DNA from 3 places in the Halomonas sp. BC1 genome. Region 1 is predicted to be linked to each of the others. Evidence: predicted binding sites of a transcription regulator. Region 1 holds the regulator's gene; each other region holds the start of a gene.
The links. Region 1 encodes FliA, which starts transcription of late flagellar genes. Its sites were predicted from a motif close to CTAAAGTTNNNNNNNNNNCNGCCGATA; they were not measured.

Region 1 (8,374 bases):
ATTCCTGACGACCGCACGCTGCGTGTGACCACGCTGGTGGGTGGTCGCTGATGCCGCTCCTGATGGTTAGCCGTCTTTCGTACACAGGTAACAGGTGAAGCATGAGCGTTAGACGTTTTGTCGGAGCCAACAGCCGCGATGTCATGCGCCAGGTGCGAGAAGTACTCGGCGATGACGCCCTGATCGTGGCCAATCGGCGCACCGAAGGGGGAGTCGAAATCCTCGCCATGGCAGACGATGCCGTCGATCAGTTCGATCCTGCCCCCAGTCCGGCCACGCAGCAGGAACCCGCTGCGCCGGTGTTTTCGTTGCCCCAACAGCCAGACCCGTTGGAAGCCATGAGCGAGCGCCTGCTGCGTGAAATGCAAGAGATGCGCGAGCTGCTGGCGCGACGACAACCCGACCCTGCGCCAGGGGCGGATAGCGCGTCAGAGCATTTGCAGCAGGTGATGCTGCGCGTCGGCTTCAGCAACGAGCTGAGTCAGGAAGTGGTCGAGGCACTGCCCGACGAGCTGGCAGCGTTACCGGCCTCCAGTGAGACCTTGATGACCTGGTTGCGTGGTCAGCTCATGGCGCGGCTGAGCGTGCTCCGTCAGGAAGACGCATTTTTCGACCAGACCGGCATTGTGGCCCTGGTAGGCCCTACCGGGGTTGGCAAGACGACCACGACGGCCAAGCTGGCGGCTCGTTTTGTGATGCGCCACGGCACACGCCCAGTGGCGCTGGTGACCACCGACAGCTTCCGGATTGGTGCCCACGAGCAGCTGCGCATCTACGCGCGACTGCTGGATACTCCCATGTATGCGCTGGATGTCGAGCAGCCCATCGACGAGCTGGTAGGGCGCCTGCAGGGCAAGCAGTGGGTGATTGTCGATACCGTAGGCATGAGTCAGCGCGACCAGCGGGTGATCGAACAGATCGCTCACCTGCAAGGTGGCCAATCCACCGTGCGTCTGGTGCTGATGTTGAACGCTGCCAGCCAGCCCGAAACGCTGGAGGAGGTCGTGCTGCGCTACCGTCAGGCAGCCAGAGCGGCGGGGGCTACGTTGGATGACTGCATCATCACCAAGCAGGACGAAGCCGGGCGGCTGGCTCCGGCGCTGGATATCGTCATGCGCCACGGCATGCGCGTCCTGTTTGGCTCTTATGGTCAGCAGGTACCCGAAGACATGGCCGTGGCCGACGCTCGGGCGCTGATCGATCAGGCGTTGGCTGCACAGCCCCGCGCTGCGCGCCACGCCGAATCACCGGCGCCCATCAGCTTGCCACGCTGGTCGCGGGATGTGCTGGGGCAGGGGCGTCGGCTCTCGTCGGTATTGTCTCGGCTGCGTAAGCGGGTGGTGGATTTTCATCTGTTGGAAGCCGCTTGGGATATCGGGGCACTGCCCGGCGTCGTTCAGGATCAGCGGCTGGATGAGCTGCTGGCAGGAGCGGAGGCCAATAGCGCTGCCATGGGGCTGGCCTGGTCGCCGCGCCGCCAGGGACGTGGCTGTGATTGGGCGATGCCGGACATTCGGCTGGATGAGCAAGGCCGCTGGTTGGCCCTGACCCGCCTTCAGCATCGTCAGCCAGCCGGCTGGCTGCCGCGCCTGGCGGAGTGCGGAGAGAATATGGCAGTGCATCTCCTCCCCGCCCTGCCGGAGCCTGACGTACTTGCCTGGTTGCATGGCCAACGTTTGACCTGGGTCAGCGCGGTACACGCCAGTCAGCGCGTAAACTGTCAGGGCGAGCGCTACACCCTGAAAGGCCTGTTCCAGGAGAGCACGCTGACCCATAGCGTCTCAATCCGTTTTCGCGGCCAGCGAATGCAGTTGTGTAACGCCTATGTAGAGGTGCAAACAGCCTCGGGCCACCCGCTGCTGGCGTGGGTAGGCGATATCCAGGACCCGGAAACAGACAAACACGTCGCGCGTCGCTACTGGTTGACACCTGCACGGCTGGGCAGCGATGTCCTGTCCCTGCTGGTCACACAGCTCGAAAGCGATGGGCTGGCCGCACTTACCAGGCGTGCCTGGCAGCAGCTCAAGGACAATGACGGCGGTGAGGTCAGTCGTGAGCTGCGCCTGCTGATGGCCAGCGGCGCGGCAGCCGTGGCAGGCCATCTCGACCTGGCCGATGATGAGCACGGCCAGGCGCTGCGAACGGACCTGATTCGGTTACTGGGTAGCCAGCGCAAGCGTCGCGATACGGCGCTGCTGGATGCGCTGCTGCATGTGCTGATGGCCCGCGATGCCATTCGTCAACTGGGCAGTGTCAGCCTTGAGGATGTGCTATGAAGGGTCAGGACCAGGCGGCAGGGCTGAGAAAATGGGCAGATCTACAGCGTCAGCAGCGCGGCGAGCAACAGGAAGAAGCGCAACAAGAACCGCAAGAGGCAATGGACGTTGACGTGCCGTCAGTCGATGCTGCGTCAGCCGTCACTGCCACTTCGCCAGAGGTCACCACGGCGGCGGCCAATGTGTCGGCGCCGCGTCCAACGCGGACACTGGTGGTGGTGGGCCTGAGCCCAGCGGGCGCCGTGCAGGTAGACAAGGTCAAGGGGCGCCTGGCCCAGTGGGCGTCGCTGGGGCGCCAATGGGCGGGTGATCCGCAGGAGTGGGACATCAAGGTAGCCCAGCCAGAGGCAGGGTCGCTGACGGCCCTGGCCGAGCGCTACCCCCATTGGGCGCTATGGGTCAACAGCGATGCCGCAGCCTTTGCGAGCATGTACCGCGCGCTGCGCCAGATGCGCGAGCGGGGCGGGCCAGCGCGTTTGCTGGCACTGCACGAGCCCCACTTGCCGCGGCAGGGGCTGCTCGACAACCTGCGTGATGCCGCCGAGCATTACTTGCAGATAGAGCTGTTGCTGCTGGCGCGCTGATGGCCCCATGACAAGGTGCCGCTCATGGTTCTACACAAGAGGTCGCTCAACACGATGCGTCGGCAAACATTGATCCACGTCGTAAAGTGGTCGACAGTGACACGCAGAGCGCGCTGCTCAAGCGCAGCGCTCCTGATGCTGGCGTTTGGGTTCGCCAGCTCGGTGCTAGCGGCCACGGGGAGCTGGAGCAGCCAAATGCCCTCGGTGATGGTGGCCATGAGCGATCGGGCAAGCAGTAGCCAAGCCATCACCCCCCCGCGGGCGTACCGCTGGGCGACGCGACATTGGCGAGAGTGCAATGGCGTTTCGAGACGCCTGCCCACGTGCCTGTCAACGCCTGGCTGTGCCATCCTGCACAGTGTGTGGCCTTGGGGAGCGCGCGTGGCAGTACCATGGCACTGTCCGGCCTGAGCGCCAGCGAACCACTCTATATGCGTTTTGCGCTGTCGCCGGGGCAGCGACCCGTGCGGGTGCAGGGGTTACAGGTCATCGTGAACTATCAGTAAAGATCGTTTAGCCGTGAGGCGATAGGATGTATACAGCACAAGGCAGGATCAAGCAGAGTGAGCTGTTGACGCAATACATGCCACTGGTGAGGCGTCAGGCCTTGACGCTGCAGGTCAGATTGCCCGCCAGTATCGAGCTGGATGATCTGATTCAAGCGGGTATGGTGGGCTTGCTGGAGGCGCTGGGTCGCTTTGATGCCGCACAGGGCGCGACGTTTGCCACGTTCGCCAGCCAGCGCATCCGAGGGGCCATGATGGATGAGCTGCGCACTCGGGATTGGTTGCCGCGCAGCGTGCGCCGCTCTGCCCGGGCGGTCGATGAAACCGTGCGCCGTTTGGAGCAGGTACTGGGCAGGCCCCCCGAAGAGACGGAAATCGCGCAGGCATTGGATATGCCATTGAGTGACTATCAGCAGCTGCTGAATGACACCAACAGCGGTCGGCTGCTGCCTTTCGAGGAGCTGATGGCCGATGGCGGTGAGCCAGCGGGTGACGAAGGCAGCGCCAATCGCCCGTTCGAGCAGCTGCTCGATGAGCAGCAGCGGCGCACGCTCATCGAAGCCATTGAGGCGCTTCCCGAGCGTGAAAAACTGCTGATGGCTCTGTATTACCAGGAAGAGATGAACCTCAAGGAAGTGGGAGCGGTACTGGGTGTGACCGAGTCGCGAGTATCGCAACTGCATAGTCAGGCCGTTAGTCGCCTTCGTGCTCGCTTGAGCGACCAGCATTAACCCTCTTACCCTTCTCACGTTAACCGGCAAGGAACCGTTGATGAACCCCTCTACGCTGATCGGCATATTTGCCAGCATGCTGTTATTGGTAAGCGTGCTGTTCTTCACCGCAGAATCACCCGAAAGCTTTATCAATTTGCCTGGCCTTGCCATCGTCATTACCGGCACCCTGGCAGCGACATTCATCAGCTACCCCCTGAAGGAGGTGCTGCGGGTGGTGCGCCTGGTAGGGCTGGTATTCCGCCGCGAGAATACCTACGTGCGCGACGATATCAGCGAGTTGGTGGCCATGTCGCGGTTATGGTTCAAGGGCGATGTGCGAGCCGTGGAGCGGGAGCTGGAGCACACGCGCAACCCGTTTCTGCGCACCGGGATTCAACTGGTCATTGCCAATACCAAGGAAGATGAAATTTTTGACATGCTGCGCTGGCGAATCGCACGTCTGAAGGCGCGGGAGCATGCCGAAGCACAGATTTTTCGCACCATGGCCACCTATGCGCCGGCCTTCGGCATGATCGGTACGCTGGTGGGGTTGGTCAACATGCTGGAAGTCATGGATGCGGGCGATCTGCAGGTGATTGGTCCGCGCATGGCCGTGGCGCTGCTCACCACGTTCTACGGTATTTTGCTGGCCAATCTGGTCTTCAAACCCATTGCCGTCAAGCTGGAGCGGCGCACCGAAGAGCGGTTGATCACCATGAACATGGTGTTGGAAGGCATTTCACTGATTACCAAGCGTCGCCTGCCGTCGTTCATCGAAGAAACGCTGAACTCGTTCGTGGCCAACTACCACGATGAAATTCGTGATGCGAGCGTCAAGCCGCGCCCGGATGCCGACCCGGCGCTGAAGAAAGGGTAGCCCCATGCTCAATCAGGATGCACGGCATGCGCTGGAGCTGCCTGCGGCAGCAAGCGAGAGCGATGAAGGGTGGCTGACCAGTTACCTGGACGTCTTGACGCTGCTGATTACCCTGTTCGTGCTCTTGCTGGCGCTGACGCCTCCTGGCGGTGGCGAAGGGAGGGAGAGCGATGCCATGGGGCCGGCCAGTGCCATCATGGCCATGCCGTTGGCCTCATTGGCCACTGGTATTCATCCACGTCACGACGGCGTGCAGCCGCAGATGGCCGGGCTGGATATTCCAGGAGTCAGTGTCTCGCAGGGCCGTGAAGGCATCACCCTGCGCATCGACGACAGCCTGTTGTTTTCCAGTGGTAGCGATGTGCTAACGCCCCAGGGCCTGATCGTGTTGGAAGGTCTCACGTCGGTACTCCAAACGTTCGAAGGCCAAATATCGGTGGAAGGACATACCGATAATGTGCCCATTGCCACCCCGCGCTTTCCTTCCAACTGGGAGCTTTCCACGGGGCGAGCCATTGCCGTGGTACGCCAGTTGGAGCGCCAGGGTATCGCCATTTCTCGTATGCGGGCAGTTGGCTATGCCGACACCCAGCCCATGGAAAGCAACGCGACCGCGGAAGGGCGAGCTGCCAATCGGCGCGTTGAACTGCTGCTCAAGCAGCAGGTCGAGGGGTAAAGCTCTATCTCGAGGCTATCTTTGTGTTGACGCATCACTCTCGACTGCAATTCTTTGGCGCCGTGCTGGTGCTCGATCCCGACTGTCGGCAAATGCAGGTCGCTCTGGGTGAAAACCTGACGCTGGCCATTTCGGCTTACGAAATCAGCACGCTCAATATGCACCTCGAGCAAGAGCGCAAGGCGCTGGCTCTGGCCAACCATCGGCTGGAACAGTTGGCCCACTTCGATCCATTGATCCAGGCCTGGAACCGCTATCGTGTGGAAATCGCCGAGCAGCGAACCGGTTAATCTTCTGTTGTGCTGTCCTCGCACAGCTGCTGCATACGCGCGATGGCGCGGTCTGCGCCGTTGAGGCTGAAGGTCATGTACCAGGGCTCCTGCTCGTTTTGGTCGAAGCCCAGAAAAAACTGCTCACCGGTGCGCATCTGTGCCATCAGTGTGTCGAGATCGCTCAGGTAAAAGTGCGCGTAGAAGCCGTCATCGCCGCGCTCGGTGATGAACTCGGCCATGGTGTCCACGATGGGTTGGTCATCGATACGCAGCCGGGTAGGCACCAGATTGACGGCGCGGCTCTCGCCCTGCTGCTGTGCCAGGGTCACGCGCATTTCCAGCCAGGGGAGGTCGCATACCCCTTGGGTGGTATTGAGGCTCAAGGTGGCATCGGAGTAGCTGTGGGTCTCGACGGCACGAAAATGGCGCTCTTCGCCCAGTGACAGCGCCATCGATGACCAGTGTTCATGGGGTTCGGCGTGCTCCACGTTGAACGTGGCCGCCTGGACGAGCTGGGCGTTGCCCAGCAGGCTCCCCCCCAGTATCGCCAGCAGTGTACGGCTCTTGACGGGCATAAGCGGTATCATCGTTGAAGGTCTAAAAGATAGGGCGTTCAAGCTTCCAGCAACGGCCTGACGTTGTCGGTCAGGTAGCAGTCATCGAACTCTCCTTCGGTAGCCAGCGCTGCGAGATCCGGAATAGTGACATGGTGCCGCTGCGCAGCGTGCAGAACTCATTGGCCGGTGCGCCCATCTCCCAGAGCACCGTGCCTGCCTTGATGTTGGTGGGGCTCTCTTCCAGCGAGGCCAGCAGCGCTTTCTCGTCATCGTTGAGCGAGCAGTAGTGGCTAAAGTGGCGGATGATGCAGCTTTTGTCCTGTTCCACAGCGTGTGTCTCCTCACAGGAAGCAACCATTGTTAAGTCGTCTTGCTGCTTACTATAAAGCAGTCAGCGCCGTCTTTTCCTGAACTTTTTGGCCGCTGCTCCAACGCTTGAGCAGCGGCCCATGAGACGCCTAGCGAGTGGCGCGGTTGCCGCGCTCGAGTAACGGCGCCAGGAAGCGGCCCGTATGCGATACCGTCTGTTTGGCCAACTGCTCCGGCGTGCCTTCGGCAATGATCTGCCCGCCCCCGGAACCGCCTTCCGGCCCCAGGTCGATCAACCAGTCGGCCGTCTTGATGACATCCAGGTTGTGCTCGATCACCACGATGGTATTGCCGTGGTCGCGCAGGCGGTGCAGCACCGTCAGCAGCTGGCGAATATCCTCGAAGTGCAGGCCAGTGGTGGGTTCATCCAGAATGTAGAGGGTTTTGCCGGTGTCACGCTTGGCCAGCTCGCGCGCCAGCTTGACCCGCTGAGCTTCGCCCCCGGAAAGCGTCGTGGCGCTTTGCCCCAAACGGATGTAGGACAGCCCCACATCCATGAGCGTTTGCAGGCGTCGGGCGATGGCGGGCACGGGGCTGAAGAAGGCCAGCGCATCTTCCACCGTCATCTCCAATACCTCGTGGATGGTCTTGCCTTTGTAGTGGATATCCAGGGTTTCGCGATTGTAGCGCTTGCCCTTGCAGACGTCACAAGGGACGTAGATATCCGGCAGAAAGTGCATCTCCACCTTGATCATGCCTTCGCCCTGGCAGGCTTCGCAGCGGCCGCCCTTGACGTTGAAGCTGAACCGCCCGGGTTTGTAGCCCCGGGAACGAGCCTCCTGGGTACCGGCGAACAGCTCACGAATAGGCGTGAAAATGCCGGTATAGGTGGCCGGGTTGGAGCGCGGGGTGCGGCCGATCGGGCTCTGGTCGATGTCGATGACCTTGTCGAGCTGGTCCAGGCCTTCCACCTTCTCGTAGGGAGCCGGTGTCAGGGTGGTGGCCCGGTTGAGTTCACGGGCGGCAATCGGCATCAGCGTGCCGTTGATCAGCGTCGACTTGCCGGAGCCGGAGACGCCCGTCACGGCAATGAACAGCCCCAATGGCAGGCTGAGGGTGACATTTTGCAGGTTGTTGCCCGTGGCACCGCGCACCACCAGTTGCTTCTCGGGATTGCCCGGGATCCGGTAAGCCGGGACGGCAATTTCGCGGCTGCCAGAGAGATACTGGCCGGTCAGCGAGTTCGGGTTGTCCATCACCTGCTGCGGCGTGCCCTGGGCGACGATCTCGCCCCCATGGACACCTGCACCGGGGCCGATATCCAGCACGTGGTCCGCCGCGCGGATGGCATCTTCGTCGTGCTCGACGACGATCACGGTGTTGCCCAGGTCGCGCAGGCGCTCCAGCGTCTTGAGCAGACGGTCGTTGTCCCGCTGGTGCAGCCCGATGGAGGGCTCGTCCAGGATGTACATGACGCCCACCAGGCCAGCACCGATCTGGCTAGCCAGACGGATACGCTGGGCCTCGCCCCCGGAGAGCGTGTCGGCGCTGCGTTCGAGGTTCAGGTAATCAAGCCCCACGTTGACCAGAAACTCCAGGCGAGC
Region 2 (4,056 bases), on a different contig from region 1:
ACTTTCTGCTTGCCCACCTATCAAGTTAGCACAGGCGCTAGCTAGTAATGGAGGGATCGCGTTATCGCCAGCGGCTTCTCTTGCAAAAGGTGACACATATACCACATCTTCAGAGAATTCACCGCGAAGGCGATAGAGGAATTCCCTCGCCAACTCCCATACCAGTTCAAGAGCAGCCTCTTCACTCCCTTGTTTGGCAGAAAAATAGGCAGGATGCCGTTTGATTTCCGAGTCGAGTGTGTAGAGATGGTAATGCTTTGCTGATGCCGGAAAGCCATAAATTCTATCCATTACACTGCTCTCCGAACCTCAATCCAGTTTCAGCTTAGCACATTTGCGGTGGTGGCATCACCAACCTACGGCTTAACGAAGGTAGGCTGACTTCGCGTTGTCAACAGCGTAGCACCAAGCCGATCCAGCTAACAGGTCTCGCTATCCTCCGGCATCTGTGTATCCGTACCGGTGGCCTCGAAACGGTCGAGGGTATGTTGGGTATCGTCGATGACACCTTGAAGCTCGTCGATCAAATGCTGATGTTCGTCTGGCGTCATGCCCGCTCCGCTCACCACTCAAAGAAATGAGGAAATGAAGGTCTTTCCCCGACAGCCCCTCCTTATTCACCCAAATACAGATAGAATTGAACACCCATTTCCAAGCGGCTCCATGAAAACTCTCTTGGCATCTACAACAATACACCTATTGGTTATCTCGACTGGCCTTATGCCAGCGGAGGCCTTTCCCGTAACCCATTCTATCAGGTCTACCTCAGCCAAATCTTTCACTGCAACAACAACCAACTTCCCTTGCCTTCTCTTAGCGAGAATCTTGTATGACTTTTCGAACATGCTACCCCCAATTAAAACGGGGCCTTCGGCCCCGTCGATAATCACCACTTCAACCTTTCGGCCAAGCGTTAGGCTAAGCCTCAGATTAACCCAGCAGAGAAAGAACGTTCTGCGGAATCTGGTTGGCTTGTGCCAGTACGGAAGTGCCGGCCTGCTGCAGGATCTGCGCGCGGGTCATGTTGGCGACTTCCACCGCGTAGTCGGCATCCTCGATGCGCGAGCGGGCGGCGGAGAGGTTGGTGGAGTTGGTGTTGAGGTTGACGATGGCATCCTCGAAGCGGTTCTGCACCGCACCCAACTCGGAGCGCAGGCTATCGATAATGTTCAGGGCCTCATCAATGAGCGCAAGAGGACCATCGGTCTCACTATCAAAGTCAGCGTCAACGACAGTAAAACCCGCCAGCCCAAGCGCCGCAGCATCAGCCGCTTCCAGATTTACGGTAATAAATTCTCCATCGTTGGCACCGACCTGGATGTTGATGGAATCAGTGCCAGGGGCGAGCACCTCGACACCGTTGAAGGTGGTCTGATTGGCGATACGGTCGATCTCCTCCAGACGCTGAGTGATCTCATCCTGGATGGACTTCAGGTCCTCCTCACTGTTGGTGCCGTTGGCGGCCTGCACGGTCAGCTCACGGATGCGCTGGACGTTGTCGTTGATCTGGTTCAGGGCGCCTTCGGCGGTCTGCACCAGCGAGATGCCGTCGTTGGCGTTGCGCTGGGCCTGGTTGAGGCCGTTGATCTGGGCGGTCATGCGGTTGGCGATGGCCTGACCGGCGGCGTCGTCCTTGGCACTGTTGATACGCAGGCCGGAGGACAACCTCTCCATGCTGGTCTGCAACGCGTTTTGTGACTTGCTCAGATTGGACTGGCCAATCAGGGACGTGATGTTGGTATTGATCACGGACATGTGATGTTCCTTCCTGTGTTGAGGGCTCCATTGACGGGCCCGCTGAACCTTTCGTTCGACCCAGCTTCTCGGGCCTGCCATAACGGCGCCGGTGGCCGTTACCCTATATAACGGCACCCTGCGCAAAGACTTTAGGGTGAGAAGGAAAATTTTTTACCGCAGTGGCTAGAGCAACGCCTTGAGGTCAGCCTGCAACGACTCGGCAGGCGTTTGCCGCCTGCGATCCCCAAGTTCAAGCGCCTTTGGCTCTTCCGCCTGCTGCCAGGCAGGACGAAACCGGGCGGGAATAGCCCCCAAAAGGGCATCGCTTTGAATAACGCCCGCCAGTGGCGGCGTTGCCGAGGGGCGGGGGAAGCGCGGTTCCAGCAGCGTGACCAGCACCTGATCATCGGGGTGGCGAATGGCTCGCCCCAGCCCTTGGCGCAGCTTATGCAGGGTACGCACGGTGCTTTTGCGGTAAAGCATTCCGCTGGCCATGGCCGCTGCCCGCTCACTATCCAGGCCACGGCGTTGCAGCAATTGTTCGACCAAACGCTGTTCCACGGCGCTGCGTGCCGCACGCGGGTTGCGCAGTACCACCAGATGCGACCAGTAGGCGCTATTGCCTTCACGAGTGGGCGAGAGCCCTTCCCAGCCTGCCGGGGTGAGCAGAATGCTATCACTCTCCAGCGTTGCCACCAGCTCGCTTAATCCCTGGCCCAACTGATGCGCTACCAGGCGGTGGCGCTGTGTATCCGGCCAGGCATCCACCAAGGCTTCGACATCGGCGTAGCTGGCACACAGCACCAGGGTACGCCCCGGCTGATCGAGCAAATACGGCAGCACACGCTCTATATAGTCTTCGTCCAACCGGTAGCCACCACCCTGCAGCTTGGCAATCGGGTGCGGTAACCCCTGGGGTAGCCGAAAACGCAGTTCACCAAAGTGTTTGGCCTGAAAGCTGACCTGCTGGCCACTGCGCTTGCTGGTGGTGGGTAGCTGCAGGCGGCTGCGCATATAACGAAACTGCGGCGCCTCGCCTGGCGCATGGTCGAGATCAGAGAGGGTGGCGGAGGTCAGCAGTGTGGCACGATCACCCACGCCATTGCGCAGGCTGGAGGCCGCGCTGGGTGAATGGGCGACGATGCCCGGCAGCCCGCGCACCGGTGAGTAGTCCAGTACCAGGTAACGGCTGGCTTCACGCAGCCGAGTGGCGATGGTTTCGGCACTGTGGCGTACATGCAGCCACTCCCGCCATAGCGCCGGATCGTGAGCCGATTCCCGTGGTCGCCGCTTGAGTAGCGCCTCAATGGCGCCTTGAAGCTGGGCGCTTTGCTCATCGCTGATACCGTGAGCGCTGCCGGCACGCTCGGCATCGGTGAGTGACGCCAGCAGTGCCTGCCACTCGGCAGCCGCAGGATGCTGTTTCAGTAGCGTGAGCAGACGCACGGTGGTCTGTAACGATAGCCGTTGGCTAAGCAGCTCTTCGGCCAGTTCGGGGTAATGCTCGGCCTCATCGAGCAGCAGTACATAGGGCGAGGCCGCCTGGGTGACGCTCCCCTGGGTGACCAGATCCACCACCAGCAGGGCGTGGTTGATGATCAGGATATCGCTATTTACCGCTTCATTGAGCTGGGCCTCCAGGCTTTCCGGCAAGGGGTCGTCGCGCCGCAAGGCCAAGTCCGATACCTGCCACCCCTCCGGTAACCAGGCGGGATCGAGGTCGAGCAGGCAACCATCGCTCTCCAGTGCCCAACGCACCAGTTGCCGCAAGTTGGCGGGTAGGTGGCGATCCTTTTGCGCCGCTTCCAGGCTGATCGCCCCCAACTGCAGGGCCAGGCGCTCGGGGCTCAGGTAGTTTTCACGGCCCATGCGCAGTTGAAAACTGAGTGCCGGCAGCTCGGCGCGAGTAAGGTAATCGCGCACGATGGTGAGGTTCTCCGGCTGCAGCAGTTGCCGCTGCAAGGCGCGGGAGTGGGTCGAGATCACCGCCCGGCGGGCGGCCTGCTTGCCGCCCATGCGCTTACCCTTGGCGACCCAGTCAGCGAGTACCAGCTGGTAGGCCAGTGATTTGCCGATGCCGGTATCGCCTTCAACGAAATGCACCTGGCCTTGCGCCTTGACGCCGTCGAGCAGTGCCTGGGCATAAGCCACCTGCACCGGGTTGTGTTGAAAACCGGGGCGTTGGGGCAAGACGTTGGTGAGGTAGTCGATAACCGGATGCATGAACACAGGTATTGGAGAAATAGCGGGCCAGATTAGCATATCGCCCCAGCAGCGCCGGGGCGATATGACTCCCGCAGGGGCGGGATCAACAGACGT
Region 3 (4,163 bases), on a different contig from region 1:
CATAGCGGCTGAACAGCCGCTGAAAATGGAACGCACTCAAGTGTACCTGCTCGGCCACCGCCTCCAGGCTCGGCTGCTGGGCGGCGTGGGCCACCATGAAGGCCATGGCTTTTTCGATACGGGCGTAGTCGTTCATCGCGTCCATCTCACGGGCAAAGGGGCAAAAAGAGGCTGATGCTCGCTAAAGCTTACCCAGTGAAAGGCCCGACACCTACCCGAATCTTGCGCACTACACATGCCGGTAAATCACCCGCAAGGGTTGCCCCAGGTGGCGTTGCAGCGACTCGGTCTGTTGGGGGCTCATGGCCCCTGTTCTGGGGTTGATGGCCGTGAGCGAAAACCGAGCGAACCCTTGGGGGAAGGAGTAGTCGAGCTGGTGCACGCTGGCGACACTGCCACAGCACGGCAGCGCCTGGGGAAGGAGCGCAAAGCCACGCTGTGCGTCGTAATCCTGATCCATCACGAGATGCCACTCAGGAAGGGTCAGCTCTTGCGCGCACAGGTGACAGCGCACGTACTCGAAGTTGCTGCCACAGTCATGAAACATCACATGCTCTGATACCTGCTCGTCTATACTCTCTGCCTCGGGCATCCACTGCCACAACGCAGCCTTGGCCTGGGCTACCTGCTGCGCAGTGGGCAGATAGTGAGGCTCTGCCGGAATGATGACGATATGATGATCACTCATGTGAGTCACTCCGTGTGAGTCGCTCCAAGTGCGTCGGTCAATGAGTACGCAACAGTCTACTCTACACGACAACCCCGCACATTCATCATGTGCGCCGACGCCAGTCGGCCATGCCAGTTACGTCAGGAGGACACGATGGCGCTGATCTCTACCCGTACCCAGCACTGGCTGGAGCGTTTGAACGGCTCCAAACACATGCTCTGGCTGATCGCCACCCTCTCGTTTCTGGAAACCATCATCCTGCCCGTGCCCATCGAGCTGGTACTGATCCCGTTGATGGCGGTGAACAAACAGCGGATCTGGGCGATTGCCACGGCCACCACGCTGGGCTGCCTGGTGGCGTCGCTGGTGGGCTATAGCGTGGGCATGGTGCTCTATCAATCGCTGGGGACCTGGTTTATCGAGTTCATGGGCATGGAGGAGAGCTATCAGGCGTTTCAGGGCTTCTTCAACCGCTACGGGTTTGCCGCGATTCTGGCCATCGGCATTCTTCCCATCCCCTTCCAGGTGGCCATGATTACCGCCGGGCTTTCCGGCTACCCCATCCTGCTATTCGTGCTGGCGGCGCTGCTCTCACGCGGGCTGCGCTACTACGGGCTGGCCTGGCTGGTGAAACGCTATGGCAAACGGGTTGAAACCCTGTGGAAGCGCCATGCGCTGATGACCAGCCTCGCACTGGGCAGCGCGGTGCTGGTCATCGTGTTGGTCATGCAGGCATTGGCGGGGATGATCGTGTGATAGGCTAGCGGCTGATTGGCCCAGCCGTCACTCGATATAGTAACCACTGACCCGCCAGGTGCCGTTTTCCAGATGCGGGGTCACCACTTCCACCACTCGGGGGCGGTTGGCAAACTGGGTCTGGAAGGTAACGACCTTGAAGTCGCCCCGTTCAGCGCCGGGCATGGAGGTGTACTGCGAAACGCGCACTCGGCGGCGCGATTGCACCGAGCCAAAGTCCTTGCGCGACAGCGCAACGGTGCGTTCAAGCATAGTGGCAGAAAGCGGTGTGCTCAGCAGTGGCGAAGCGGCTTCCCATGCCTGTTCATACTCGCTGTTATCGATCTTCGCCAACCACGCCAGCGCCGCCTCCTCTGCCGCCTGCACAGATGCCTGAGCCGTTGCGGTAAGCATCAACAAGGCAGCGGACAACAACAGAGCACGTAATTTTGGCATGGCAGACTCATTAGTGGCTAAGAAAAGACGTACCTCTTTATTATCGGAAAGTCGCAAGGATTCTTTAGCATTTCAGCGCCCATTGCTGCCAGCGACGTCAATCTTTCACCGCAGTGGCAAAAAGATGCTCAAGCGACGAACCCAAAAGCTATACAGAAGTCATACATTAAAATTTTACCTGCAAGGAGTAGACCATGAACAGTCATGATGAGCACACGAGGCCTGGCGAACAATACACACATCACCAACCTCAGGGGCTGTCAGACCGCATTGCCTACCGAGTCGTGAAATTCATGCGGTTTTTTGCCGACAAGTTTTTTGCCGGCCGTTACGGCCATCGTGCCGTCATTCTGGAAACAGTGGCAGCCGTGCCCGGCATGGTGGGAGGGGCGATACAGCACTTGCATGCCATTCGGCGCATCAAGGATGATGATGGCTGGATTCGTACCCTATTGGATGAAGCGGAAAACGAGCGCATGCACCTGATGACCTTTATCGAGGTCGCCAAGCCCAACCGTTTCGATCGCTTCCTCATTCTCGTAGCCCAAGGCATGTTCTTTAATCTGTTTTTCCTGCTGTATTTATGCTCCAGCAAGACCGCCCACCGCGTGGTCGGCTACCTGGAAGAGGAAGCCGTCTATAGCTACACCGAATACCTGGAAGGCATCGACCGAGGCGAGTACGAAAACATCCCGGCGCCCCAAATCGCCATCGATTACTGGAAGCTACCCCAGGATGCGCGGTTGCGCGACGTGGTGATCGCCGTGCGTGCCGACGAAGCGAGCCATCGGGACGTCAACCATGACTTCGCCGACCAGCTTTCTTGATGGGCTACCGTAAGCGGCTAACGTGAAAAGCTGTCTCCACAACCCATCACCGGGCCCCTGCGCCAGGCCCGGTGATATTAGCCTTTTCAGCTCTCGCCCAGGCATAGCCGCATGAAACAGCTATTGGGATCAAGCCGGTAGCTGCCGAACGGCCCGCAATACTCGAACCCGAACCGGGCAGATAAACGGCGGGCGCGTTCGAATATGTATCATTGCCCTCTCCGTTGGCTAGCCAAACCCGGCTTCTCAAATACGAAGCGCTCGTATACCATGCGCCACCTCTTTCCTTTAGCGTTCACCGTTAGGCCACCATGTCCGTCAACGCGCTCTACACCGACCTTTCCGGCTATTACGATCTGATGTGCGTCGACATCGACTACCGCGCGCAAAGTAACGCCATTCATCGCCTGCATCAGCTGTTTGGCAACGCGGGCAGCCAGCACCTGGACCTGGCCTGCGGCACCGGCCCCCACGTACGCCATTTTCTGGATGTGGGCTACACCAGCAGCGGGCTGGACATTCACCAGCCGATGCTGGACCTGGCAGCCACCCGCTGCCCGGAAGCTCACTTTTCGCTGCAAGACATGGGCCAGTTCCAGGTGGATGAGCCGGTGGATTTGATCACCTGCTTTTTATACTCCATCCACTACAACGCCAACCTGGAAAAGCTGAGCGCCTGCATCGCCAGCACCCACCGCGCCCTGCGCACCGGCGGCGTACTGTGCTTCAACAGCGTGGACAAGGAGCGCATCGACAACGCGCTGTTCGTCAAGCACACCGCCCAGCAGGGTGAGGATCGCTTCACGTTTCGTTCGGGTTGGCACTATGCGGGGCAAGGGGAACGGCAAACGCTGCGGCTCAGTATCGAAAAGAGCACACCTGCGGTCACCCAGGTATGGAATGACGAGCACCCCATGGTGGCGGTCAGCTTTGGCGAACTCATCGCCCTGCTGACGCCCTACTTCGAGGTGCACTTGTTCGAACACGACTACCAGACCATCACCCCGTGGGACAACGCGTCTGGCAATGCCATCTTCGTGTGCGTGAAGCGCGACGGCTAAGGTGCCATCTAAGGCGTCAGCTCTCCTGGCTGGGGCGCTGCTGTTGCTGCACGCCCATCAGGAAGTTGCGCAGCATCTGGTCCTTGCACTCGCGGTAATTCTTGTGGCTTGGCTTGCGGAAGAACGCGCTCAGCTCGTGGGGGCTGAGCGGTAGCCCCACCTGCTCGAACACCGCCAGCACGTCTTCGGCCTTCATGTTCAGCGCAATACGCAGCTTCTGGAACACCATGTTGTTGTTCAGCTGGGTTTCCGGCGCAGGCACCGGGCCTTCGCGCTTGCCGCGCTTGAAGCTGATGAAGCCATTCAAAAACGCCGCCAGCTCACGATTCTTCATGGGCACCAGCGCTTCATCCTCATCCTTCTTCAGCCAGGCCGTTACCTGGGCAGGCGTCACGTCCACCTCTGCCAGGGCGA

Region 2: B7L72_RS03290 (flagellin N-terminal helical domain-containing protein) is a predicted target of FliA. The motif match lies at 1,864-1,890, and genes of this name have one in related genera.
Region 3: B7L72_RS04625 (DUF4019 domain-containing protein) is a predicted target of FliA. The motif match lies at 1,903-1,929, and genes of this name have one in related genera.

What each region holds. Positions count from the first base shown of each region.
Region 1 covers NZ_LFGS01000003.1:91,250-99,623, reverse strand. Annotated here, with positions in the region: gene flhA (flagellar biosynthesis protein FlhA) at 1-51, shown strand, start outside; gene flhF (flagellar biosynthesis protein FlhF) at 102-2,276, shown strand; gene B7L72_RS01250 (hypothetical protein) at 2,273-2,860, shown strand; gene B7L72_RS18805 (flagellar protein FlhE) at 3,154-3,366, shown strand; gene B7L72_RS01240 (RNA polymerase sigma factor FliA) at 3,393-4,097, shown strand; gene B7L72_RS01235 (motility protein A) at 4,138-4,956, shown strand; gene B7L72_RS01230 (OmpA family protein) at 4,961-5,632, shown strand; gene B7L72_RS01225 (hypothetical protein) at 5,656-5,922, shown strand; gene B7L72_RS01220 (hypothetical protein) at 5,919-6,479, opposite strand; gene B7L72_RS01215 (hypothetical protein) at 6,550-6,789, opposite strand; gene uvrA (excinuclease ABC subunit UvrA) at 6,920-8,374, opposite strand, start outside.
Region 2 covers NZ_LFGS01000004.1:370,356-374,411, forward strand. Annotated here, with positions in the region: partial or broken gene B7L72_RS18450 (hypothetical protein) at 1-291, opposite strand, end outside; gene B7L72_RS18845 (hypothetical protein) at 420-551, opposite strand; gene B7L72_RS03285 (hypothetical protein) at 618-890, opposite strand; gene B7L72_RS03290 (flagellin N-terminal helical domain-containing protein) at 931-1,755, opposite strand; gene B7L72_RS03295 (helicase C-terminal domain-containing protein) at 1,921-3,999, opposite strand.
Region 3 covers NZ_LFGS01000005.1:7,747-11,909, reverse strand. Annotated here, with positions in the region: partial or broken gene B7L72_RS04640 (helix-turn-helix domain-containing protein) at 1-136, opposite strand, end outside; gene B7L72_RS04635 (hypothetical protein) at 230-688, opposite strand; gene B7L72_RS04630 (YqaA family protein) at 824-1,426, shown strand; gene B7L72_RS04625 (DUF4019 domain-containing protein) at 1,454-1,861, opposite strand; gene B7L72_RS04620 (alternative oxidase) at 2,056-2,688, shown strand; gene B7L72_RS04610 (class I SAM-dependent DNA methyltransferase) at 3,000-3,749, shown strand; partial or broken gene B7L72_RS04605 (DUF1456 family protein) at 3,766-4,163, opposite strand, start outside.